Regions from separate parts of the Pseudarthrobacter sp. NPDC058196 genome, predicted to be linked through region 2. Evidence: riboswitches for the same ligand, from Rfam matches in the RefSeq annotation. Region 2 holds a riboswitch; each other region holds the start of a gene.
What was found. Region 2 has a riboswitch for S-adenosylmethionine ahead of ACFVVC_RS08770 (DUF1737 domain-containing protein). Riboswitches for the same ligand answer to the same signal wherever they lie in the genome.

Region 1: linked by a shared signal. The riboswitch ahead of ACFVVC_RS13395 (bifunctional o-acetylhomoserine/o-acetylserine sulfhydrylase) and the one ahead of ACFVVC_RS08770 (DUF1737 domain-containing protein) in region 2 are both predicted to bind S-adenosylmethionine.
Region 3: linked by a shared signal. The riboswitch ahead of ACFVVC_RS06005 (aminotransferase class V-fold PLP-dependent enzyme) and the one ahead of ACFVVC_RS08770 (DUF1737 domain-containing protein) in region 2 are both predicted to bind S-adenosylmethionine.

The regions. Positions count from the first base shown of each region.
Region 1 covers NZ_JBHVVN010000008.1:169,835-172,759, reverse strand. The annotation lists partial or broken gene ACFVVC_RS13400 (S8 family peptidase) at 1-1,197, opposite strand, end outside; SAM riboswitch class IV at 1,427-1,542, shown strand; gene ACFVVC_RS13395 (bifunctional o-acetylhomoserine/o-acetylserine sulfhydrylase) at 1,586-2,911, shown strand.
Region 2 covers NZ_JBHVVN010000005.1:127,170-137,382, reverse strand. The annotation lists gene pabB (aminodeoxychorismate synthase component I) at 1-1,350, shown strand, start outside; gene cls (cardiolipin synthase) at 1,369-2,844, opposite strand; gene ACFVVC_RS08795 (aminodeoxychorismate lyase) at 2,936-3,865, shown strand; gene ACFVVC_RS08790 (pyridoxamine 5'-phosphate oxidase family protein) at 3,926-4,390, shown strand; gene ACFVVC_RS08785 (TetR/AcrR family transcriptional regulator C-terminal domain-containing protein) at 4,413-5,120, opposite strand; gene ACFVVC_RS08780 (hypothetical protein) at 5,346-5,600, shown strand; gene opgC (OpgC domain-containing protein) at 5,701-8,166, opposite strand; SAM riboswitch class IV at 8,343-8,457, shown strand; gene ACFVVC_RS08770 (DUF1737 domain-containing protein) at 8,471-8,734, shown strand; gene ACFVVC_RS08765 (rhodanese-like domain-containing protein) at 8,731-9,141, shown strand; gene ACFVVC_RS08760 (O-succinylhomoserine sulfhydrylase) at 9,142-10,213, shown strand, end outside.
Region 3 covers NZ_JBHVVN010000003.1:196,876-207,088, forward strand. The annotation lists gene ACFVVC_RS05950 (multifunctional oxoglutarate decarboxylase/oxoglutarate dehydrogenase thiamine pyrophosphate-binding subunit/dihydrolipoyllysine-residue succinyltransferase subunit) at 1-1,118, shown strand, start outside; gene ACFVVC_RS05955 (GDSL-type esterase/lipase family protein) at 1,261-1,860, shown strand; gene ACFVVC_RS05960 (hypothetical protein) at 1,943-2,770, shown strand; gene ACFVVC_RS05965 (PadR family transcriptional regulator) at 2,770-3,231, shown strand; gene ACFVVC_RS05970 (50S ribosomal protein bL37) at 3,351-3,425, shown strand; gene rsrA (mycothiol system anti-sigma-R factor) at 3,527-3,787, opposite strand; gene ACFVVC_RS05980 (sigma-70 family RNA polymerase sigma factor) at 3,784-4,557, opposite strand; gene ACFVVC_RS05985 (DoxX family protein) at 4,834-5,382, shown strand; gene aroA (3-phosphoshikimate 1-carboxyvinyltransferase) at 5,389-6,777, shown strand; gene rsgA (ribosome small subunit-dependent GTPase A) at 6,761-7,876, shown strand; gene hisN (histidinol-phosphatase) at 7,921-8,745, shown strand; SAM riboswitch class IV at 8,886-8,999, shown strand; gene ACFVVC_RS06005 (aminotransferase class V-fold PLP-dependent enzyme) at 9,036-10,213, shown strand, end outside.

The DNA.
Region 1 (2,925 bases), on a different contig from region 2:
CGGCAGTCGGGGAGCGGTTGGTACGTGCAGCAGCATGTTTGGCGTTCCGGCGCCGGCAGCTGTGATCGTTCCGGGAACGGCCGTTGACAGTACCTCATCGGCCACCTGGGCCGGGGTGAAGAGAGGGCGCTGGGAGAGGACCAGGGCCGCGGCTCCGGCGACGTGCGGTGCGGCCATGGATGTTCCGCTCAGTGTTGCGGTGGCCGTTGACGACGTATTCCAGGTTGAGGTGATGCCTACCCCCGGAGCGTACAGGTCCACGCATGGGCCAAAGTCGGAGAAGGACGCCTGCCGGTCCGAAGAGTCGCTGGCTGCCACGGTCATGGCGGACGGGGCGCGGGCGGGCGACGCGGTGCAGGCGTCCATGGCCGAATTCCCCGCGGCGACGATGACCGGGACACCGTCGTTGATGACGTTTTGGACTGCGGTGTCAAGGAGGCTGCTGCCCGGTCCGCCCAGGCTCATGTTGACCACCGCCGGCGCGCCCGCGGCATGGTCGCCGGCAACCCAGTCAAGTCCGGCGATGATGTCCGAGTAAAAGCCCGACCCGTCACAGGCCAGTGCCCTCACGGGCACGATGGTGGCGGATTTTGCCACTCCGTAGACGGTTCCGGCGATGATGCCGGAGACGTGGGTGCCGTGTCCATTGCAGTCACTTGTGCCGCCGCCGTCGGACAGGGCTGTCCAGCCTGCTGCAACGCGGCCGCCGAAATCCACGTTCGAGGCGAGGACTCCGGTGTCAACCACGTACGCGCGGACACCAAGGCCGGAACTGTCGTGCGTGTAGGAGCCGGACAAAGGCAACGCCTGCTGGTCGAGCCGGTCGAGGCCCCAGGGCGCCGGCTTCTCGGTGTCGGAAATCGTCGATACCGCGTCGGCCTCCACCGCCGATGCCCTGCCCGAACGGAGCAGTGCGGTCGCCTGCGCCGGGGTGGCCTTGATCGCCGCCCCCCGGAGCGCTTTCGTAAACGTGTGGTTGATCCCAATACCCTGGGCACGCAAATCCCGTGCCTCCGCTGGCACGTCGGCTCCCGGCGGGAACTGGACGAGGTAGCGGCCAGTTGCGCTTTCAGGAGCGGCAGCGGGCGAGGTGGGTGCCGCCGCCGGCGCCGAAGCCTGCGCCGGTGCACCGCTTGAGCAGAGGGCGACGACGGACAACAGTGCGGCGCCAACGGCCAGGCGCAAAGACTGGGGCAACGGAATCGGATTCCTTTTGTGCTCGGTAGGGGAAGATGCCGGATGATGTCTTCCGGCTTCCAAGGTATCCGAGCCAGGAAGTCTGGCGGCCAAAGCTCGGGCGATCCTGCGCATTATTTGTGGAACCTTGGAAAACCTCCGCATGACACTGCCATCGCGCACATCGCGGCAAGACCATGTTCGTCACAATGCTGTCCACGGCCGGAGCGATGTTCCTACACTGGGCGCAGGTCATGAGTGCCAGCGCCAAGCCCCGGCTCGCTGGCCGGCAACCCTCCATCCGCGGTGGGGTGCCCCGGGTGAGGACCAGGCTGTCCGGCAATGGCCGGAAAGCAAGCGCGGCCCGTGGTGCTCCCAGCATGCCGGGCCCATGTCATAGGAGACTGAGATGTCCAACGGATGGTCCTTCGAAACCCGCCAGATCCATGCAGGCCAGGAGCCTGACGGCGCCACCGGAGCCCGCGCCCTGCCCATCTACCAGACCACGTCCTTCGTGTTCCCGAGCGCCGAGAGCGCGGCCAACCGTTTTGCACTGGCTGAACTGGCTCCGATCTACACCCGCATTGGCAACCCCACCCAGGACGCGGTGGAGCAGCGGATCGCCAGCCTCGAAGGTGGCCTGGCCGCTTTGCTGCTGAGCTCCGGCCAGGCCGCGGAGACCTTCGCGGTCCTTAATATCGCCGAGGCCGGGGACCACATCGTGGCCAGCCCCAGCCTGTACGGCGGCACCTACAATCTTTTCGCCCATACCTTGAAGAAGTTCGGCATCTCGGTCACCTTCGTTGAAGATCCGGACAACCTGGACCAGTGGCGGGATGCCGTGCAGCCCAACACCAAGCTGTTCTTTGGGGAGGTGGTTTCCAACCCGCGCCAGGACGTCCTGGATATCGAAGGCATCTCCCAGGTGGCCCACGACGCCGGCGTTCCCCTGATCGTGGACAACACCCTGTCCACTCCCTACCTGATCCGGCCATTGGAGTGGGGTGCGGACATCGTGATCCACTCCGCCACCAAATACCTGGGCGGTCATGGCTCGGCCATTGCCGGCGTCATCGTCGACTCCGGCAAGTTCGATTTCGGCAAGGACCCTGACCGTTTCCCCGGCTTCAACACCCCGGATCCCACGTACAACGGGCTGGTCTACGCCCGGGACCTTGGCGAGGGCGGCGCACTGGGCGCCAACCTTTCCTACATCCTCAAAGCCCGTGTCCAGTTGCTGCGCGACCTCGGCTCGGCGGTCTCGCCCTTCAACGCCTTCCTGATTTCCCAGGGCCTGGAAACGCTGAGCCTGCGGGTGGAACGGCACGTTTCCAACGCCACGGAGGTGGCGCGCTGGCTGGAGAGAAGGGACGACGTCGAATCGGTCGCCTACGCGGGGCTGCCGTCCAGCCCCTGGTACGAACGCGGCCGCAAGTACGGCCCCAAGGGGACCGGCGCCGTCGTCGCCTTCAACCTTGCAGGCGGCGCGGAGGCGGGCAAACGCTTTGTCGACGCCCTGGAGCTGCACTCGCACGTAGCCAACATCGGTGACGTCCGCTCGCTTGTCATCCACCCGGCGTCGACCACCCACAGCCAGCTCTCGCCCGAGCAGCAGGTGGTGGCCGGGGTCAATCCGGGGCTGGTCCGGTTGTCTGTCGGCCTGGAGCACATCGACGACATCCTGGCCGACCTTGAGGCCGGTTTCCGCGCGGCCAAGGGAGGCGCCGACACCTGATCGACAGCACGCTG
Region 2 (10,213 bases):
ATCATGGCTGACGACGCCGGCACGTTCGGGCAGTATGTCACGCACCGTGCGGGGGTGAGCCTCATCAGCGCGGGCTCGTCCGTGGCGAAGGTTCCGGGCCCGTTCTTCCGCTGGCTGAATACCGTCTGGGGCCGGCGGGCGGTCCGGACTCCCGAGGGCTACCCGGGCGAGTTCACCCTGGGGTGGCTGGGCTGCCTGGGTTACGAACTCAAGCGCGAAACCGGCGGCAGCGACCTTTCCGCGCCCACCCCGGACGCCGCACTGATCTTCGCCGGCCGCGCCGTGGTGCTGGACCACGCCGAAGGCGCCGCCTGGCTCCTGGCCCTTGCGGCTCCGGACACCGACGAGTGGCTGGACCGCGCGCGGGCAGCCGTGCATGCCGCCGCTCCGGCCACCGCGACCGCCGCAGGCCCCGCCGGAGCAGTGGGCACAGGAGCGGTGGGCGCCGGGGATGGCGGCGGCAGCACCGGCGTCGAACGTCCCGGCCCGCCCGCCTTCCGGAGCCGGGATACGGGCGCCCGGTACCGGGCGAAAATCGCGGCCGCCCAGCATGAGATCGCGCAGGGAAACACCTACGAAGTCTGCCTGACCACCACCCTGGAAGCCCGGATCCCGGCGGACACCCTGGATCCCTGGACCACCTACCTGGCGCTGCGCCGCCGCAACCCGGCCCCGTTCGCCAGTTACCTGCGGCTGGGGGGCCTTGCCGTCGCCAGCACCTCACCCGAACGGTTCCTGAAGATAGCGGCCGACGGAGGCATGCGCGCCGAACCGATCAAGGGCACCCGCCGCCGGGCTGCCGATCCGCAGGAAGACTCGCAGCTGCGCGCGGACCTGGCCACGTCCGTGAAGGACCGCGCCGAGAACATCATGATCGTTGACCTGCTCCGCAACGACCTCAGCCACTTTGCAGTGCCCGGCTCCGTGACGGTCAGCCGGCTTTGCGCGATCGAAAGCTATGCCACCGTCCACCAGATGGTCAGCACCATCGACGCCCGGCTGCTCCCCGGGGCGGCACGGGCCGAGGCGGTGGCGGCCTGCTTCCCGGCAGGTTCCATGACCGGCGCCCCCAAGATCAGCACCATGGCAATCCTGGACCGGCTGGAGGCCGGCCCCCGCGGACTCTACTCGGGGGCCATCGGGTACTTCTCGCTCAATTCGGCGACCGACCTCGCCGTCGCCATCCGGACCCTGGTGATTGACGCTTCCGGCGACGGAGCCGCGGACCTGACGCTCGGCGTCGGCGGTGCCATCACCTCGGACTCCGTGGCGGAGGACGAGTACGAGGAGATCCGCACCAAGGCCTTCGGCGTGCTCTCCACCCTGGGGACCGGATTTCCGGACCGCTGACCCCGGCGGGCCGGCCGGCTACTGCACCGTTGCGGTCAGCCGGGCCACGTTGTCCACGTAGCGCGCGGCGAGCGGCCGGTTGACCCAGTCCGTCAGCTTGAGCTCATGGGAAATATCCCGGTAGGTGTCCTCCACGGCCCGCATCTTGTTGACGATGTCCTCGCCCAGGAGCATCACGGACACCTCAAGGTTCAGCGAGAACGAACGCATGTCCATGTTGCTGGAGCCCAGGACGGCCACCTCGTCGTCGATGGTGAAGTGCTTCGCGTGCAGCACGAACGGCGCCTTGTACAGGTAGATGCGCACGCCTGCCTCGAGGAGGGCTTCGTAGTAGGACCGCTGCGCGTGGTGGACCAGGAACTGGTCGCCCTTTTCCGAGACGAACAATTCCACGTCAACGCCGCGCTGCGCCGCGGTGGTGATGGCATAGAGCAGGGAATCGTCCGGGACGAAGTACGGGCTGCAGATGGAGATGCGGTGTTGCGCGGAGTAAATGAGCGTGTTGAAGAGCCGCAGGTTGTTCTCCGTGATGAACCCGGGGCCGCTGGGCACCACCTGGGCCGTGACGTTTCCGGGTTCCGGGTTGGCCGGCAACTGCAGCTGGTGCTCCAGTGACTCATCGGTCTCGCTCAGCCAGTCGGTGGCGAAGACGACGTTGAGCGTGGTGACGATGGGGCCGCGCAAGCATGCCATCAGCTCCACCCACTCGCGTCCGGCCTTGCGGTGCCGGGGATTGTTGTAGGAGGGCTCGATCAGGTTCTGCGACCCCGTGAACGCGATCTCGCCGTCCACCACCATGATCTTGCGGTGGTTGCGCAGGTCCGGCCGGCGCCACTGGCCGTGGATGGGCAGGAGCGGGAGCATCCGGCGCCACTGGATCTTGCCTGCCCGGAGGCGCTTGAGCAGATTCCGGTAGCCCTTGATGCGGAGGGTGCCGATGTGGTCGAAGAGGAGCCGCACTTCCACGCCCCGTTCGGCGGCTTCCTCCATGGCAGTGAGCAGGTCGTTGGTGACGTGGTCCGAGCTCATGATGTAGAACTCGGCATTGACGAACTTCTTTGCCTTCCGCACGGCCTGTGTCATGGCCAGGATGGAGTCCGGGTACCCGGGGATCAGGTCCACGGAGTTGTTGTCCACCATGGGCAGTGATCCCAGCGTGCGGTTGAGCTCAGCGGCGGACTTCACCCATTCCGGGCCGGGGTAGTCGCTTTCCGCGTCCGAGAGGGCGCTGATGCCTGCCCGCACGCGGTCGTTCACCAGTTCCTGCTGCGCCCGTCGGCGGCTGGACAGCTGGAAGTTGCCGAACAGCAGGAACAGGACGATGCCCACGAACGGAATAAAGAAGATCCCCAGCAACCAGGCCATGGCCGTGGTGGGGCGCCTGTTGCCGGGGATGATTCCCAGGGCAAGGATCCTGATCACCAGGTCGGCAAAGCCCAGGAGCACCACAACCCACGTCGGCGCGGTGCCGGCAAGCGAAAAAGGCCACAACACGTCAATAACTCCCGGAGATCGGGCTCCGGAGGACGGTTCCGGCCGGCGCACTCCGCCCAGCTTAGCGGCGCCGCCGCACTAAGCTGGTGCCATGAGCTCTCCAGCCCCCGTGGTTCTCGTTTTCCTCGACCCTGCCTACCCTGACGGCAGGGTGGCCGACGCCGCCAAACCGCAGCTCCTGGTCACGGACCTGGGCGTCACCCGGGGTGACGGCATCTTCGAAACCATGCTGGCCGTGGGTGGAACGGTCCGGAAAGTGCAGGCCCACCTGGACCGGCTTGCAGGCTCCGCCCGCGCGCTGGACCTTGGGATTCCGGAGCAGGACGCGTGGCAGCGCGCCATTGCGGCCGCCGTTGCCCGGCACCGCGCCGCGAACCCGCCGTCGGAGGCCGACGCCGACGAACTGGTGGTCAAGCTCGTGGTCACCCGCGGCGTCGAGGGCGCCCCCACCCCCACGGCCTGGGTGCAGGTCTCACCTGCCGGAGCAGCGGGCCGCCGCCAGCGGGAAACCGGCATCGACGTGATCCTGCTGGACAGGGGCTACGACAGCGACGTGGCCGAACGGGCCCCGTGGCTGCTCATGGGTGCCAAGACGTTGTCCTACGCCGTCAACATGGCAGCCCTCCGGCACGCCCACAAGCAGGGCGCGGACGACGTCATCTTCGTGTCTTCCGACGGCCGCGTCCTGGAAGGCCCCACCTCCACCGTGCTGCTGGCACACGTGGATAAGTCCGACGACGGCCGTGAAGTCAAGCGCCTCATCACGCCACAGCTGGACAGCGGCATCCTGCCCGGAACGTCCCAGGGAGCCCTCTTCGCGGCGGCCAAGGCGGCGGGCTGGGAACTCGGGTATGGCCCGCTGGAGCCCCGCGACCTGCTGGACGCGGATGCGGTCTGGCTGATCTCCAGCGTCCGCCTGCTGGCCCCCGTGAACCGGATCGACGGCAAGGAGATCGGCACCCCGGCCGTGCAAAAGGAACTGACTGCCGAGCTGAGCGGGCTTTTCGCCGGGATCCAGTAACCGCGCAACAGGGCCACCGGCCCCTTTTGCCCTCCGGGCTTCACCCGTAAGGTGTGGACCATGGACTCGCACAAGCTGCCGATCGAAAACCTCTCCTTTGACGACTGCTGGGAACTCCTCGCCAATGACACCGTGGGCAGGCTGGCCATCGTGGTGGATGAGCATCCCGAAATCTTCCCCGTGAACTACATCGTCCATCTGCGCAGCATCGTCTTCCGCACCGCGCCCGGCTCCAAGCTCTGGGGCGCCAAAATGGAGCGGCCGGCCGCGCTGGAGATCGATGGCTACGACCCCGCCACCGAATTGGCATGGAGCGTGGTGGTGCGCGGCGATACCGGGATCATCGAGGACCAGGCGGTCAAGGACCAGGTGGACGGCCTGGGCCTGGAACCGTGGCAGCCTGGCGAAAAGGCCAACTATGTCCGGTTGAACGCCAAGGCCCTGACCGGACGCAGGTTCCAGGTCAACCGGCCGGACGTCTGGAACACCCGCGTGCAGGACCGCCGCCGGGCTTCGTTCGAATAGTGCGCCGCTTGCCGCTTCCGCGCTAACCGGGCTGTACTGCAGCAGCCTGCCGGGAAAGCTGTGCTTCCAGCCCGGACAGCAGGATGGTGAGCCCCTGGTCGAGCTCGTTGGCGCCGTCGTAATCTGACAGTGCCGGCGCCAACGCCCGCAGCTTGGGAAATTCCTTGGCGGGCAGGCGGTGGAGCCCCAGCCGGAGCAGCACCTCGTTCTCTTCGGGGTCCACCACGAACTCCTGCAGTTCGTTGAGGATGTGGCCGTAGAGGAAGCCGTAGTACACGCGGTAGACGTGCAGCGCGTCGGACGGTTCGAATCCGGCTGACACCAGCAGGGAAAGGATCTTCTCCAGCGGACGCAGAGTGCCCAGCGGACGCAAGCCAAGCGGCGTGGAGAGGGGCCGGGTCACCAGCAGGGGCACCACGTTGGGATGCTGGAGGGCCAGCGCCCGCAGGTTGTGGGCGATCGCCCGCAACTGCGCCTTCCAGTCCGGATCATCCTGATGGATGGTGAGCTGGTCAAGCACCAGCTCAGAAACCCCATCGAGCAACGCGGCCCGATTTTCCGCGTAGCGGTAAAGGCTCATCGGGTCCCTGCCAAGCTCTTGGCCCAGGCGGCGCATGGTCAAAGCGTCGAGCCCTTCTGCATCCACCATTTCCAGCGCTTTTGCCAGCACGATGTCCCTGCTGAGCCGGGCCTTGACCTTGCCGGTACCGGAAGGATTGGGGGAAGTCATGGATTTGTCCTCGCTGCGGACAACTGACCCGAGATCATTCGAGAGGGTTGCCTCATATGTAGTCTACGGGTAAAGTCTACAGTGTAGACAGGCGTTGACGGCGCTGATAATCCCGGTTTCTTTCACAGGATTAATCTATGGACCCGATTGCCACCAGTGCAGGGCATCGAGGTTCGCTGCTGTAGCCGAACGGCGGCGCCACGCACTTAGCGAAGGGACGCCCTCATGGCACATTCCCAGTTTGATCTCTTTCTCCAAGACGCCACCTACTTCGACCAGACGTCCGAGTCCACACTGGAACGCGACCGCTTTTACGGCCTGTACATGAGCTGGTGCTTCATCAACCAGCACCTGCCGGGTACGGAAACGACGTTCTGGTCAGCGATGAAGGCCAGGTTGCCGGGCAGCCGCAAGGGCCTGCGCATGAAAGGTGCGGCAGCCGCCGACTACATCGTGTCCTCGTATCCCGAACTGGTCTAAGACACCGGGACTGCGGGGCCTTCCCCGTCATTTCCTGGCAATGACGTAAATGCTGTGGCACCAACCGTGCCGCAGCATTTTTCATGCCCTGGCCACCGGCCTAGGTGGGAATGATCCGGAACAGGAACCTGGTGCGGACCATCAGCCACAGCAGGCCCAGCACCACGGCGTAGGCCGCAGTGTTGAGGAAGATGCTCTCCTGTTGGAGAGCGGGGATATTGGCCACGACGGCGATCAGCACCACGTGCATGATGAAGACGTAGAGCGTTGCGCGGCCGAGCGGGATCAGGAACCAGCCCAGCGCCCGCTCCACCGGTTTCCAGTAGGCGCTGAGGAACGCGTAGGCCGCCACCACCAGGACGACGACGTTGAGCAGGCGCCCTGGCGCCAGGTAGGTCCGGCCAAAGAGGGCGTCATACATGCCCCGGTACGTGGCGTCTGGCATCAGCGCCAGCCGGACGTCGTAGTTGTTGGCCAGGTACGGGTTGCCCCAGGACAGGAAAGCCAGGCCGAATGCGGCGACCGTGCAGGCCGCCACCACCCAGGCATGCGCCGACAACCACGCGATGATGCTGCGCCGGTGGTATCCCACCACCAGCCCGAGCACGAACAGCACCTGCCAGACCAGCAGCGGGAACGAGTCCTCGAACTGGGACGGCAGGATCCGGAACCTGGTTCCGGCGCCCACGGCGTACACCGCGAGCGACGCCGCCAGGACCCACACGGCCTTCCCGCGGTTCAGCAGCGCAAGGATCAGCGGGCTGGCCAGGAGAAGCACCACGTACAGGCCCATGATGTTGAACTGCCATGGCCCGAACTGCAGCAGCAGGATGGCCGGCAGCACCTGGGGCGGCACCGGGAACTGGAACAGCGATGACATCCCGGCGTAGAGGTCGTAGGTCCGGCCGGCGCCGTTGTGACCGGCCCCGCCGGTTCCCTGGTCCACGAAGGTGGTCAGGGCCTCGGTGTGGAAGAACGGAAGCTGCGCGATGAGGAAGACGCCGATCAGCACCGCCAGCGCGGTGACGTAGAGTTTCCCCGCGCGGCGGGAGGTGAGGTCCACCACCTTGCCAAAATCTTCCCTGGCCTTTGGCCCATAGACCATGCCCACCACCAGGCCGGAAAAGAGCACGAACAGTTCGGCCCCCGATACGAAGCCCACGGCCTCCTGCGTGAGCAGCTGGAACAGCGATACCAGGCCCAGGTGGTTGACCACCACGAAGACAATGGCCATCCCGCGCAGCAAATCCACGCGCGAGTCCCTGCTGCCCGGGTCCTGGTAGCTCCACGCGGCAGCGGCGGTGACGCGGCGGGGAATTTGCCACAACGCCGCCAGGAGGATGGCCATCGCCACGGCAAGGGTCCAGACGGCGGCCCCGGACAGGGTGTTGGCCCGGACGTACGCTCCGTCCGCGGCCACGTCGGTGACCGGTCCGGTTACCACCGGAGAGGACTTCAGCCGGTCCAGCGCAGCTTTGGCGATGCTGGGGTTTCCGGTGAGCAGCCAGTCGATGCTGGCCACGCCGGTATCCCTGGTGCTGGTGCGCTCGTCCCACACCACAGCCGCCGTCCGGGCGAAAGCGGCCGAGGTGGCTGTACCCACCACCTGGTCCCACCAGCCCACCTTGATGTCTGCCTCAGGCGGTCCGGCCGCGGCAGGGCCGTAGAACGCCGAGGTCTGGAGCAGGAACGGCTTCTTGCGCCCCTCCGCGTAGGTGCCATAGAAGTTTTCGCTGCCGGAGCCGGTCAGCATCTCCTGCAGCTCACCGGCGCGCGGCACGGTGTTGACGGCAGCCCCGCCGGCGGTGTCGTCATGGTACGCAGTGAGGCCCACCCAGTCCACGGCGTCGTCGCCGGGATAGTACGGGGCGTAGGCGGCGTCGGAGCCGTTCCAGGCACCGTCGCCGTTGGTGTCCAGGAGCGCGAAGCCGTCACTCCCAGGTTTCGGCGCATTCCGGTTCCGGTCAAAGGGATAGTCCTTGCCCAGGTAAGGCGCCCAGACCATGGCGGCCCGGCCGCCGTCGTCCTTCCTGACCGCTGCCGCGACGGCCTTGAAGGCCGCCCGGTAGGCGGCCGGCTGCTGGCCCCAGGCCACCCAGCTCGAATTCATGTCCGGGGCAAACCGGATCAACAGCCGGCCCTTGAACCCGGAGGTCAGGTTGCGGACCTTGCCGGCAAAGGCTTCCGCTTCGGTGGCACCGATCTGCTCCAGCGGCATGGTGGGCTTCACGGTGAGCATGGCGTGGGCGCCCTTGGCCGCGGCCTGCTGCAGGAAACCCTCGATGTTGTTCCGGTCCGAGTCGCGGAACGGAAAGGCGATGTCGTGGCCAAACACGGCCGGGCTCGCCCCCAGCCGGTCGGAGAATCCAGCGGCAGTATCCTCGCCCCATTCAAGGACGGCACCCAGCCAGGGCTTGCCCTGGTCCGGTACTGCGGAGGCCGCCTGCGACGCACCGGCAGGCGCCAGAAGGGCCAGGAGGACAACGACGACGGCGAGGACGGCCCGGAGGGCACGATGACGGGCACGACGACGGCCGGCCTGGTGGTGCGATGTAGCAGCTCGCATGCTGGCAAGACCCCCCGGTACTCCCACTGTCACGGCAGGGCGGCGCCCCCGGTAGAAACTTTATCGGTCCGGCCGCCTTGCCGCGTTCCCGTGACGCGGTGGTCGCGAGCTCTCAATTACGGAACATGACGACGGCGGCCGTGCGGCTTGGCGCGCCAGGTGTTACGTTTTTGGGGAGTAATGAGTACCGGTGTTAAGCCCTGACTGGCCGGTCGGCAACCCTCCTCTCGCGGCGGGGTGCCTCAGGTGAATACTTGGCATATCGACCGATTCGAGCTGCAAGCGTGAAAGAAGGAGATCCGTCGTGTCTGACGCACCCGCCCCTGACGAAAAATTGTCCTACCGCCTGATTACGGGCCCGGACGACCGCTCCTTCTGTGAGCGGATCTCGGCCGCCCTCGCGGACGGCTACGTCCTGCACGGCAGCCCGGCGGCCACCTTCAACGGCAGCAGCGTCATCGTGGCCCAGGCAGTTGTCCTCCCGGCCGCAATCGCCTCGGCGGACGCCGCAGTGGCCACGGCCGTTGACGACCTGGAAGGCGAGTTCGACGGCGAGGGCCACGCATGAGCTACGCAGGCGACCTCACGCCGCAGGAAGCGTGGGCCAAGCTGGAGCAGGGCGCCATCCTGGTGGATGTCCGCACGGAAGGCGAATGGGCCCACATCGGCATTCCGGACACCAAGGCAACGGACAACGATCCCCTGTTCATCCAGTGGACCTTCCCCGGCGGCATCCCCAACCCCGATTTCGTGAAGGACCTCAAGGAGCAGGCGCCCGAGGACCCCGGCGCGGAGCTGGTGTTCCTGTGCCGCTCGGGCCAGCGCTCCATCGCCGCCGCCGTTGCGGCCACCCAGGCCGGTTTCACCTCGTACAACGTGTTGGAGGGCTTCGAGGGAGAACCGGACCGCTACGGCGAACGGACCGTCAACGGCTGGAAGAACCGCGGCCTGCCCACCAACCTCGGAAAGAACTAAGTGACTTTCAACCAAGATGCCCCCGGCTGGAACCCCGATACCCAAGCTGTCCGCGGCGGCCTGGACCGCACCAACTTCCAGGAAACCTCCGAGGCCATCTTCCTGAACTCCGGGTTCGTCTACGAGTCCGCGGCGGCGGCCGAACGCGCCTTCACCGGCGAGGACGAGCGCTTTGTGTACTCGCGCTACGGCAACCCGTCCGTGGCCACCTTCCAGGAACGGCTCAGGCTGCTGGAAGGCACCGAAGCGTGCTTCGCGACGGCGTCGGGCATGTCCGCGGTGTTCACCGCCCTGGGCGCGCTGCTCGCCGCCGGCGACCGCGTGGTGGCCGCCCGCTCACTGTTCGGGTCATGCTTCGTGATCCTGAATGAGATCCTTCCCCGGTGGGGTGTGGAGACGGTCTTCGTCGACGGCCCGGACCTGGACCAGTGGCGTGAGGCCCTGTCCACGCCCACCACCGCCGTTTTCTTCGAATCCCCGTCCAACCCGATGCAGGAAATCGTGGACATCGCGGCGGTGAGCGAACTCGCCCATGCCGCCGGCGCCAAGGTGGTCGCGGACAACGTCTTCGCCACTCCCCTGCTGCAGCGCTGCGGGGACCTCGGCGCGGACGTGATCGTGTACTCCGGCACCAAGCACATCGACGGGCAGGGCCGGGTCCTTGGCGGCGCTATCCTGGGCACCAAGGAGTTCATCGACGGCCCGGTGAAGCAGCTGATGCGCCACACCGGTCCGGCGCTTTCGGCGTTCAACGCCTGGGTCCTGACCAAGGGCCTGGAAACCATGAGCCTGCGCGTCCGGCACTCCTCGGCCACCGCGCTGCGGCTCGCCGAATGGCTTGAGGAGCAGCCTGCCGTGAGCTGGGTGAAGTACCCGCTGCTGAAGTCGCACCCGCAGTATGGGCTGGCGGCGAAGCAGATGAGTGCCGGCGGCACGGTCCTCACCCTCGAGTTGGCGCCATCGGGCGGACGCTCCGCCAAGGAGGCCGCCTTCGCCCTGTTGGACGGGCTGCGGATCATCGACATCTCCAACAACCTCGGCGATTCGAAGTCCCTGATCACGCACCCGGCCA
Region 3 (10,213 bases), on a different contig from region 2:
GCAAGGCCCACGTCGAGGTTCCCGAGGGCTTCACCGTCCACGCCAAGCTCAAGCAGCTGCTGGAGAAGCGCGAGCAGATGTCCCGCGAAGGCGGCATCGACTGGGGCTTCGGCGAGATCGCAGCGTTCGGCTCCCTGATCATGGAAGGCGTTCCCGTCCGCCTCGCCGGCCAGGATTCGCGCCGCGGCACGTTCGTCCAGCGCCACGCCGTCTTCCACGACCGTGCCAACGGCAAGGAATGGCTGCCCCTGGGCAACCTCTCCGATGACCAGGCCAAGCTATGGATCTACGACTCCCTGCTGTCCGAATACGCGGCCATGGGCTTCGAATACGGCTACTCCGTGGAGCGGCCGGACGCGCTGGTCCTCTGGGAAGCCCAGTTCGGTGACTTCGTCAACGGTGCCCAGACCATCATCGACGAATTCATCTCCTCCGCCGAGCAGAAGTGGGGCCAGCGCTCCTCGCTGGTCCTGATGCTCCCGCACGGCTACGAAGGCCAAGGCCCGGACCACTCTTCCGCGAGGATCGAGCGCTTCCTGCAACTGTGCGCCGAGGACAACATGGTCGTGGCAAACCCCACCACGGCAGCTTCGCACTTCCACCTGCTGCGCCGCCAGGCGTACAGCCGCCCGCGCAAGCCGCTGATCATCTTCACGCCCAAGCAGCTGCTGCGCCTGAAGGCTGCCGCTTCGTCCGTGGAGGACTTCACCACCGGCGCCTTCCGCCCGGTCATCGGCGAACATGAGCAGCTGCCGGCCACCGCCGTCGAACGCGTCATCCTGGTATCCGGCCGCCTGTACTACGATCTCCTGTCCACCCGCCAGAAGACCGGCGACAAGACCACCGCGATCGTGCGCGTCGAGCAGCTCTACCCGCTGCCGCACGCGGACATCGCCGCGGAGCTTGCCAAGTACCCCAACGCCGAGGTCGTGTGGGCCCAGGACGAGCCCGCCAACCAGGGTCCGTGGCCGTTCATCGGCCTGAACCTGCCGGAGGCCCTGGACCGCCGCGTCCGGCTGGTGTCCCGGCCGGCGTCCGCCTCCACGGCTGCGGGTTCCATGAAGCGGCACGCCGCTGAACAGGATCTGCTGCTCAAGCAGGCATTTGCTAAGAAGTAAACCGTAAGGCTGCCCGGCCGGACGTCGAAATACCAGACTCCGGCCGGGCAGTTCTGTTTAATGGTTGGACAGCGCCGCCCCGTACCTCCGCAGCAGCGGCGGCAACGGAGGCTGCGGCCGGGTCGGAAGTAAAGAGGAACGCGTGGAAGACAGGAAGCTGCGGATCGCAGCTGTAGGAGACGAACTGCTGGCCGGACTGGGCGATCCCCGGGCGCTGGGCTGGCTTGGCCGCGTCCTGGCCCGCACTCCCCAGGACGGCATGCTGCTGGAAAGCTATGCCCTCCCCTGTCCGCAGGAAGGTACCGAAGGGCTTGCGGCCCGGTGGCTGGACGAAGCCGGCCGGCGCTTCAGCGACCAAGCCGAGAACAGGCTGGTCATCGGCCTGTCCGGGCGTGACATCGAGTTCGGCCTTTCAACCGCGCGGAGCAGGCTGAACCTGGCCAACATCCTGGACTCGGCCTCGCAGAACCGCATCGAGGTGTTCGTTGTGGGACCGCCGCCCACGCTCGATCCGACCCAGAACCGGAGGCTGGACGAGCTGAACACCGCCTTCGCCGACGTCACCACCCGGCGCAAGCATCTATACGTCGATACGTTCTCGCCCCTGCTGAACCATGAACAGTGGCGCCAGGACCTCGCCGCAAACGGGGGGACTCCGGGCCAGGCCGGATATGGCCTCATGGCCTGGCTGGTGCTCCACCGCGGCTGGTTCCAGTGGCTTGGGATGGACGCACCCCAATAGGCCTCGACAGGATGCCTTGACCGGCGCAGGCCGGCGCGGCTAGGTTGAAGCCCATCGCGATATATCGCCTCTGGAGGGGACCATGGCTGACGGAAACTGGAGTGTGCAAGGCCCGCAAACCATCGAGATCGGGGACGCTACCGCCCTGAAGCTGGGCATGGTGCGCGGCAGGTTCACCGTGGTGGCCCATGCCGGGCCGGCGGTGCGGGTGGAGATCTCGGAGGTCCACGGCGATCCCGTGGCGGTGTCAGCCAGCGGCGGCAGGGTGGAAGTCCGGCACCAGCTGAATGGTCCGCAGGGATGGTTCAAGAATTTGATGGAAACCGTCAACCACAGCAGCGACAACTCGGCCGTGATCAGTATTTCCGTTCCACCCGGCGTCGAGGTGGAGGCCGGCACCGTCAGTGGTGAGGGACTCGTCTCCGGCGTCGCCACCCACGTCCGCCTCAATACCGTGTCAGGCTCCGTCGTGGCGGACGGCACCTCCGGTGAGCTGCAGGTCAACACTGTCAGCGGCACGGCAGCCGTCAGGAACCACCGAGGCGTCCTCACGGTCAAGAGCGTCTCCGGGGCGGTCACCGCGTCCGGACACTTCACCAATGTGCGGACGAACACCGTCAGCGGCCACCTTACTTTCGAGCTGCTTGGCTTCACCCATGATTTCGGTTCCAACTCCGTCTCCGGGGACCTCACCATTAAGATTCCGCACGATGTCGGCGTCGACATCGTGGCCAAGTCGGCCGGCGGGGCGGTGGTCCTTGACGGCCAGCAGTGCTTCCTGGCCAACGGAAAAGTGGAAACGATTGCCGGGCCGGACGGGCAGCTGATGCTGGTCAGGACCAACTCGGTGTCCGGCAGGACGTCCATTGTCCACACCCCCGAATCCGGCAGCGGGGAAGCGCACGGCTGATGCCTGCCGTCTTCGCACACGGTGCGTTGCGCTTGTACCTGCTTGCCCTGCTCGAGGGCGGTCCTAAACACGGGTACGAGCTGATCAAGGCACTCAAGGACCGGTTTGGAGGCGCTTACTCACCCAGCGCGGGAACAATCTACCCACGGCTGGGCAAGCTTGAGGCGGACGGCCTGGTGGCCACTGAGCCGTCCGGACGACGCACGACGTACCGCATCACGGCAGCGGGACTTTCCGAGCTGAACCACCGCAGGATGGACCTGGCGGCAGTGGAACGCGGGATCACCGCTTCCGTGCAGCGCCTTGCCGTAGAACTGATGCTGCAGCAATTCCGCGATGGCATCCGTGCCGACCTGCAAGGCGGGGCCCCGCACGGACCCCTGACCGCGGTGGCACTGGATCATGTCCGGCTTGTCCTGGACGAAGCCCGCGCCGCCATCAGCACCACGCTCCACAGGTAGGGCGCTGACATCCGGCCGCACCGCCGCAGGTCATCCCCCTGCTCCGGTTCGCGGGCCGCCACATCATGTGGGAGACTGGAGGGCAGCTCTTTTGAGTACCAACAGTAAGGAGGCCAGCTATGAGCAAGCGTGCACGCAAGCGTCGTGACCGTAAGCGTGGCGGCGCGAACCACGGGAAGCGCCCCAACACCTAGGCAAATGCCAGGGACTACGGTTCAAGCAAAGGACCCCGCAAGCCATTCGGCTTTCGGGGTCCTTTGCTGTCTGCGGCCATTGTCCGCCGGCCTGGGGCTTCCTACGCCTCCACCGGACGGATGGCGTGGATCCGGTCCAGGATGGCGTTCTTCAGGTTGTCCGGAGCGGCCTCCGTGCAAGAGCGCTTGACCATGTTGCGGATAACGCACTCAAGGTCATACTGCTGCGTGCACTCGGGGCAGTCGTCAAGGTGGTCCTTGATTTCGGTAAGGTCCTCGCGGGTCAACGCCCCGTCAAGGTACTCGTAGATGCGTTGCATCCGGGTGTCGTCGCAATCGCCCAATCCCTGGCAGTCGCTCATTTCCTGTTCTCCTGTGATTTGCTTGCTGCCGCATCCGATGCATCTGCGGCCGTTTTGAATCCGCGCTCGGCGGCGTATTCCGCGAGCATGTCCCGCAACATTCTCCGGCCGCGGTGGAGCCGGGACATCACGGTGCCGATGGGCGTGTTCATGATGTCTGAGATTTCCTTGTAGGCGTATCCCTCGACGTCGGCGAAGTACACCGCCAACCGGAATTCCTCCGGAATGTCCTGGAGGGCCCGCTTGACGTCCGAATCCGGGAGGTGATCCAACGCCTCGGCCTCGGCCGAGCGAAGTCCGCTGGAGGTGTGGGATTCCGCGCGGGCCAGCTGCCAGTCCTCGATCGTGTCCGAATTGGACTGCAGCGGCTCCCGCTGCCGCTTGCGGTAGAGGTTGATGTAGGTGTTGGTCAGGATCCGGTACAGCCACGCTTTGAGGTTCGTGCCCGGCTTGTACTGGTGGAACGCCGAAAATGCCTTGGTGTAGGCCTCCTGGACCAGGTCCTCGGCATCTGAAGGGTTACGTGCCATGCGCATCGCAGCCGAGTACAGCTGGTCGACGTACTGCATGGCGTCCCGTTCGAAGCGCAGGCGGCGGTCCTCGACAGTCTCCGCGGCAACGTCCAAGGCGGCGTCCTCGGCGTCCGGCCCTGCGGCAGGAGCAACCACCTCCGCCGGTGCGGCAGATGCGGGCGGGCCCCCTGCCGGGCCGTCCGCTGCGCCAGGTGAAGCCTCATACATGGCCGCGACGGCCGGATCCAGGGTGCTCATTGCCTTCAAGTCTACTGTCAGGCTCCCCGCCCGGGGCATGCCGTACTCCCGGGGTTCGGTAGCCAGTGCTTCCACTGCCACCGGACCCGCAGGCCTCGTTCCGTCCAACACCTTCCCCAAGGGCCAACTCCGCTCTGTATCGGGTGAATGATCATCGGGCCGCATGTCAGTGACCCGTTTGCCATAACCCCTTCCCGCAGGCAAATATTCCCCAAAAGTGCAAGACTAGGACCGACTCCGCCGCGTTCCGCGGTTCGTCCATCCAGGAGGAAATCCATGTCCTTTGTCCGCACGCTCGCACGGCCCATGCTCGCCTCCAGTTTTGTCATTGCCGGACTGGACAAGCTCAAGAACTCCGATGACACTGCGCAGCAACTCTCACCCCTGCTGCGCAAGGCCGCGGCCTCGCTTCCCTTCCAGGCCAGCGAAAAGACCCTCGCCCGCGTCATCGGCGGTACCCAGGTGGGCGCCGGCGTCCTGTTCGGCCTTGGAAAATTCTCCAGGCTTTCCGCCTCCCTCCTGACGGTGGTTTCCCTGCTGAACACGTTCGTTGAGTGGCGCAGCGCGGACATCAGCAGCAAGGAAGGGCGTGAGACCCGCCGGAACCAGCTGCTCAAGAACCTGTCCCTCAGCGGCGGTGCACTGCTCGCCTCGGTGGACACCGCAGGTAAGCCGGGACTGGCCTGGCGCGCCGAGCACCTGGCCGCAGGAGCCCGCCGGAACGCCTCGCACCTGGCCGCCGACGCGCGCAAGACCACGAACAAGAAGCTGCACAAGGCGGACAAGGCTGTCCGCCGCGCCGTCGACCACGCCACGGGAGCCTAAGCACGAATGACCGCAGCAACTGCCGCCCGGGACGCTTCCGGAACGCCTGTCCAGCACTGGGACGCACCTTTCGCTTCCCGGCCCATCAATGCCACCGTGACGGTGCCCGGCTCGAAATCCCTGACCAACAGGTACCTGGTCCTGGCGGCATTGGCGGACGGGCCGTCCCGGTTGCGGGCGCCCCTGCATTCCAGGGATTCAGCTCTGATGATCGATGCGCTGCGGCAGCTTGGCGCCACGATCACCGAGGTGCCCGGAGACGGAAGCTTCGGCCCCGACCTCCATGTGGTTCCGTTGTCCGCGTCGGCGCCGGCAACGCTGACCAGGATCGACTGCGGGCTGGCAGGTACGGTCATGCGGTTCGTTCCGCCGCTCGCGGCGCTCCGCAACGGCGCCAGCGTATTCGACGGCGACCCGCACGCCCGCAAGCGTCCTATGGGGACCATCATCGAGGCCCTCAAGGCCTTGGGTGTCGCTGTTTCAGCCGAAGACGGCAGCACCCCGTCGTCCCTCCCGTTCGTCGTGGCGGGCCAAGGCTCAGTCCGCGGCGGGCACTTGGTGATTGACGCCAGCGCCTCGTCCCAGTTTGTCTCCGCGCTCCTGCTCGTGGGGGCACGGTTCGACGACGGCCTGCACCTTGAGCACGTCGGCAAACCGGTTCCCAGCCTGGACCACATCAACATGACGGTCGCGGTCCTGCGCGGCGCAGGCGTGTCAGTGGACGACTCTGTTCCCAACCACTGGGTGGTGGCACCCGGACCGATCCGCGCCTTCGACCAGCGGATCGAACAGGACCTTTCCAATGCGGGCCCGTTCCTGGCGGCGGCGCTCGCTTCACGGGGTACGGTCCGGATCCCCAACTGGCCGGCGGAAACCCAGCAGGTGGGCGACCTGTGGCGCAGCATCCTCACCAGCATGGGCGCCACCGTCACGCTGGCCGGCGGCGTCCTGACCGTCACCGGCGGTCCGGAGATCAAGGGTGGCGACTTCGCGGACACCAGCGAGCTCGCCCCCACCGTGGCTGCGCTGTGCGCCTTGGCCTCGGGGCCCTCCCGGCTCACCGGAATCGCGCACCTGCGAGGACACGAAACAGACAGGCTCGCCGCCTTGGTGGCGGAGATCAACCGGCTCGGCGGGGATGCCGAGGAAACCCCGGACGGACTGCTCATCCGCCCCGCCCGGCTGCACGCCGGCGTCGTGCACAGCTACGCGGACCACCGCATAGCCACTGCCGGGGCAATCCTGGGACTGGCCGTGCAAGGCGTCAAGGTGGAGGACATTGCCACCACAGCCAAGACCATGCCCGATTTTCCCCAGCTTTGGGCAGGCATGCTGGCCCGGGAAGGCACGTCCGCAAACGGACCTGAAGGGCGCGGCAGTGGCGCGGAGCACTGATTCCTGGGACGAATCGGACGTCAGGATCCGTCCAAGCAAGAAAGGCTCCCGGCCCCGCACCAAGGACCGCCCCAGCCACGATGACGCCGTGACCGGCCGGATCATCACGGTGGACCGTGGCCGGTACACCGCGGTGGTGGGCGAGGACTCGGACAATGAGCGGGTGGTCATCGCTGCACGGGCCCGCGAGCTTCGTCGCAATCCCGTGGTGGCCGGCGACTTCGTCTCCCTGGTGGGGGACGTCTCAGGAGCCCCGGACACCTTGGCCCGCTTGGTGAAGATCCAGGACCGCCGCACCCTCCTTCGCCGCAGCGCCGACGATACCGATCCCGTGGAGCGCGCCGTGGTGGCAAACGCGGACCAGCTGGTCATCGTTGTGGCGGCTGCCAACCCCGAGCCCCGCACCGGCTTCATCGACCGCGCCCTGGTGGCGGCCTACGACGCCGGGATCGAGCCGATCCTGCTGGTGACCAAGGCCGACGTGAAGGATCCCGCGGAGCTCCTCTCCAATTACACGCACCTGGATTTCCCGGTCATCATCAGCAAGACCGCCGACGCTCAGGCGTCCGGGATTGACGCGCGGTCCGACGACGGCCTCTCCGCCCGGCTGGACAGCGCTGCGGTGGCTGCCCTCCGCGCGCATCTCGACGGCACTGTCACCGTCATGCTGGGGCATTCCGGGGTGGGCAAATCCACCATGGTAAACGCGCTGACGGGGGCCGAGCGGGCCACTGGCGGCGTCAACGCCGTGACCGGGCGCGGCCGGCACACGTCGTCCTCGGCGCTGGCGCTTCGGCTGGCGGACGCGCCGCCCGGCAGCTGGATCATCGACACTCCAGGTATCCGTTCCTTTGGCCTGGCGCACGTGGACCCGGACAGGATCCTCCGCTCGTTCCCGGACCTCTCCCCCGGCATCGAAAACTGCGAACGGGGCTGCAAGCACACCGCGACGGCGGTCAACTGCGGGCTGGACGAGTGGGTGGATGGCGGACACGCCGGCCCCACCGGAGCCGCCCGCCTGTCGTCCCTGCGGCGGCTGCTCGGCGCCGACCCGAGGATGGAAGCACAGGAAACCAAGGAGCTTGGCAGCGTCAACTGACGCGTTCTCCCGGCAGAAACGCCCGCAGACGGTAGTTTGGAACCATGATCCAACCCGCTTCGAGTTACAACGATGACCTGCGCCTGGCCCACGTCCTGGCCGACTCCGTGGACGACCAGACGATGAGCCGCTTCAAGGCCCTGGACCTCCACGTCGAGACCAAGCCGGACCTGACGCCGGTCACCGACGCCGACAAGGCGGCCGAGGAGGCCATCCGCGGCCAGCTTTCCCGCTCCCGGCCCCGCGATGCAGTCCTGGGCGAGGAATTCGGCAGCACCGGCCACGGCTCGCGGCGCTGGATCATCGATCCCATCGACGGGACCAAGAACTTCGTCCGCGGCGTCCCGGTCTGGGCCACACTGATCGCCCTGGTGGATGAGGGCGAGCCCGTGGTGGGTGTCGTCAGCGCGCCGGCACTGGGCAAGCGCTGGTGGGCGGCCAAGGGCATGGGGGCGTACATGGGCAGGTCCCTGGCCGCCGCCACCCGGCTTCGGGTCTCCAACGTCTCCAACCTGGCCGACGCCTCCCTCTCCTATTCCAGCCTGGGGGGCTGGAAAGAACGCGGAAACCTTGACGACTTCCTGGGCCTGACGGAGGACGTGTGGCGGACCCGGGCCTACGGGGACTTCTGGTCCTACTGCATGGTGGCCGAAGGCTCGGTGGACATCGCCTGCGAACCCGAACTGAACTTGTACGACATGGCTGCCCTGGTGCCGATCGTGGTAGAGGCCGGCGGCCGCTTCACCTCCCTCGAAGGCGAGGACGGACCGTTCGGCGGCAATGCCCTGGCCACGAACTCGATCCTGCACTCAGAGGTGCTGCACCGGCTGAACCCGGACCTCGACGACCTGCTGCAGCAGTCGCCCTGACGGCAAAAAATCGAATAATACGACGCCGGACGCCTCCTTTGGGGGGCGTCCGCGGCTGTTTCTTCGGCAGGACGTAACAAAGCCCTTAACAATTGCTGCGGCTTCAGTCCTGGCCAGTCCATGTTCTACGCTTTTATCCAGGTCACGAGTGCCAGCGCAAAACCCCGGTTTGCTGGCCGGCAACCCTCCATTCGCGGTGGGGTGCCCCGGGTGACGACCAGGCCGGTCCGGAGCGGATACGGCAAGCGCGGATTCCAGCATGCCGGAGTCCTGTTCCAAGTGAGGTCTCTGTGACAACTGCCACCGTCTCCCCCCAGCCCGCCACCGCCAACGCGGCCGCACCGGATCCGCGCCAGGCCATTGCCGGCCGGCCCCTCGCCGCGGTCACAGGCGCGGAGATCCAGGCGCCCCTGATTTCCGGCGGCCACGTCCGCTACGCGAACCTCGACTACGGTGCATCCGCCCCGGCACTGTCCGTGGTGTCCGCATACCTGAACGAGATCCTCCCGTATTACGCGAGTGTCCACCGGGGCGCCGGGTACGCATCACAGATCAGCACCTCCGTGTATGAAAACGCCCGCAACATTGTCCGCGACTTCGTCGGAGGCCGCCCCGATGATTCGGTCATCTTCACCCGCAACACCACCGACTCCCTGAACCTGCTGGCCGGCTGCCTGCCGCTGGCCGACGGCCGCCCCGCCGGAGACGTCCTCTACCTGGACATCGAACACCACGCCAACCTCCTGCCCTGGCAGGGCGTCCCGCACCGCAGCATCGTCGCCGCGGACACCGTCAGCGGCACGCTGGAGGCAGTCCGCGCTGAACTGGAGCAGGGCGGGGTCAGCCTGCTGGCCGTCACCGGCGCCTCCAACGTCACCGGCGAGATCCTCCCAATCCGGGCCTTGGCTACCCTGGCGCACCAGCACGGCGCACGGATCGTCGTGGACGCCGCCCAGCTTGCGCCGCACCGCCGGGTGGACATCAGCACGGACGACGTCGACTATCTTGCGTTCTCCGGACATAAGCTCTACGCACCATTCGGCGCAGGCGTCCTGGTCGGACGTCCGGACTGGCTGGACGCCGGCGTCCCCCACCTGGCCGGGGGCGGCGCCGTCAGGGAAGCAAGGCTCGACGGCGTCAGCTGGGCCACCGGCCCGGCCCGCCACGAAGGCGGCTCACCCAACGTCCTCGGCGCAGCCACCCTGGCCCGCGCCACCGAAGTGATCGCCGGACTGGACCAGGCCCGGTGGCACGCCCACGAATCCGCCATCCGCTCCTTCCTGGTGGAGGGCCTCCAGGGTATCGACAGCGTCACGGTCCACCAGATCTTCAAGGACACCAATCCGGAAACGGACACCATCGGCGTGGTCAATTTCTCGGTTGCAGGCTACGACGCCGGGCTGGTGGCGGCCTACCTCTCGGCCGAGCACGGCGTGGGCTTGCGCGACGGACGCTTCTGCGCCCACCC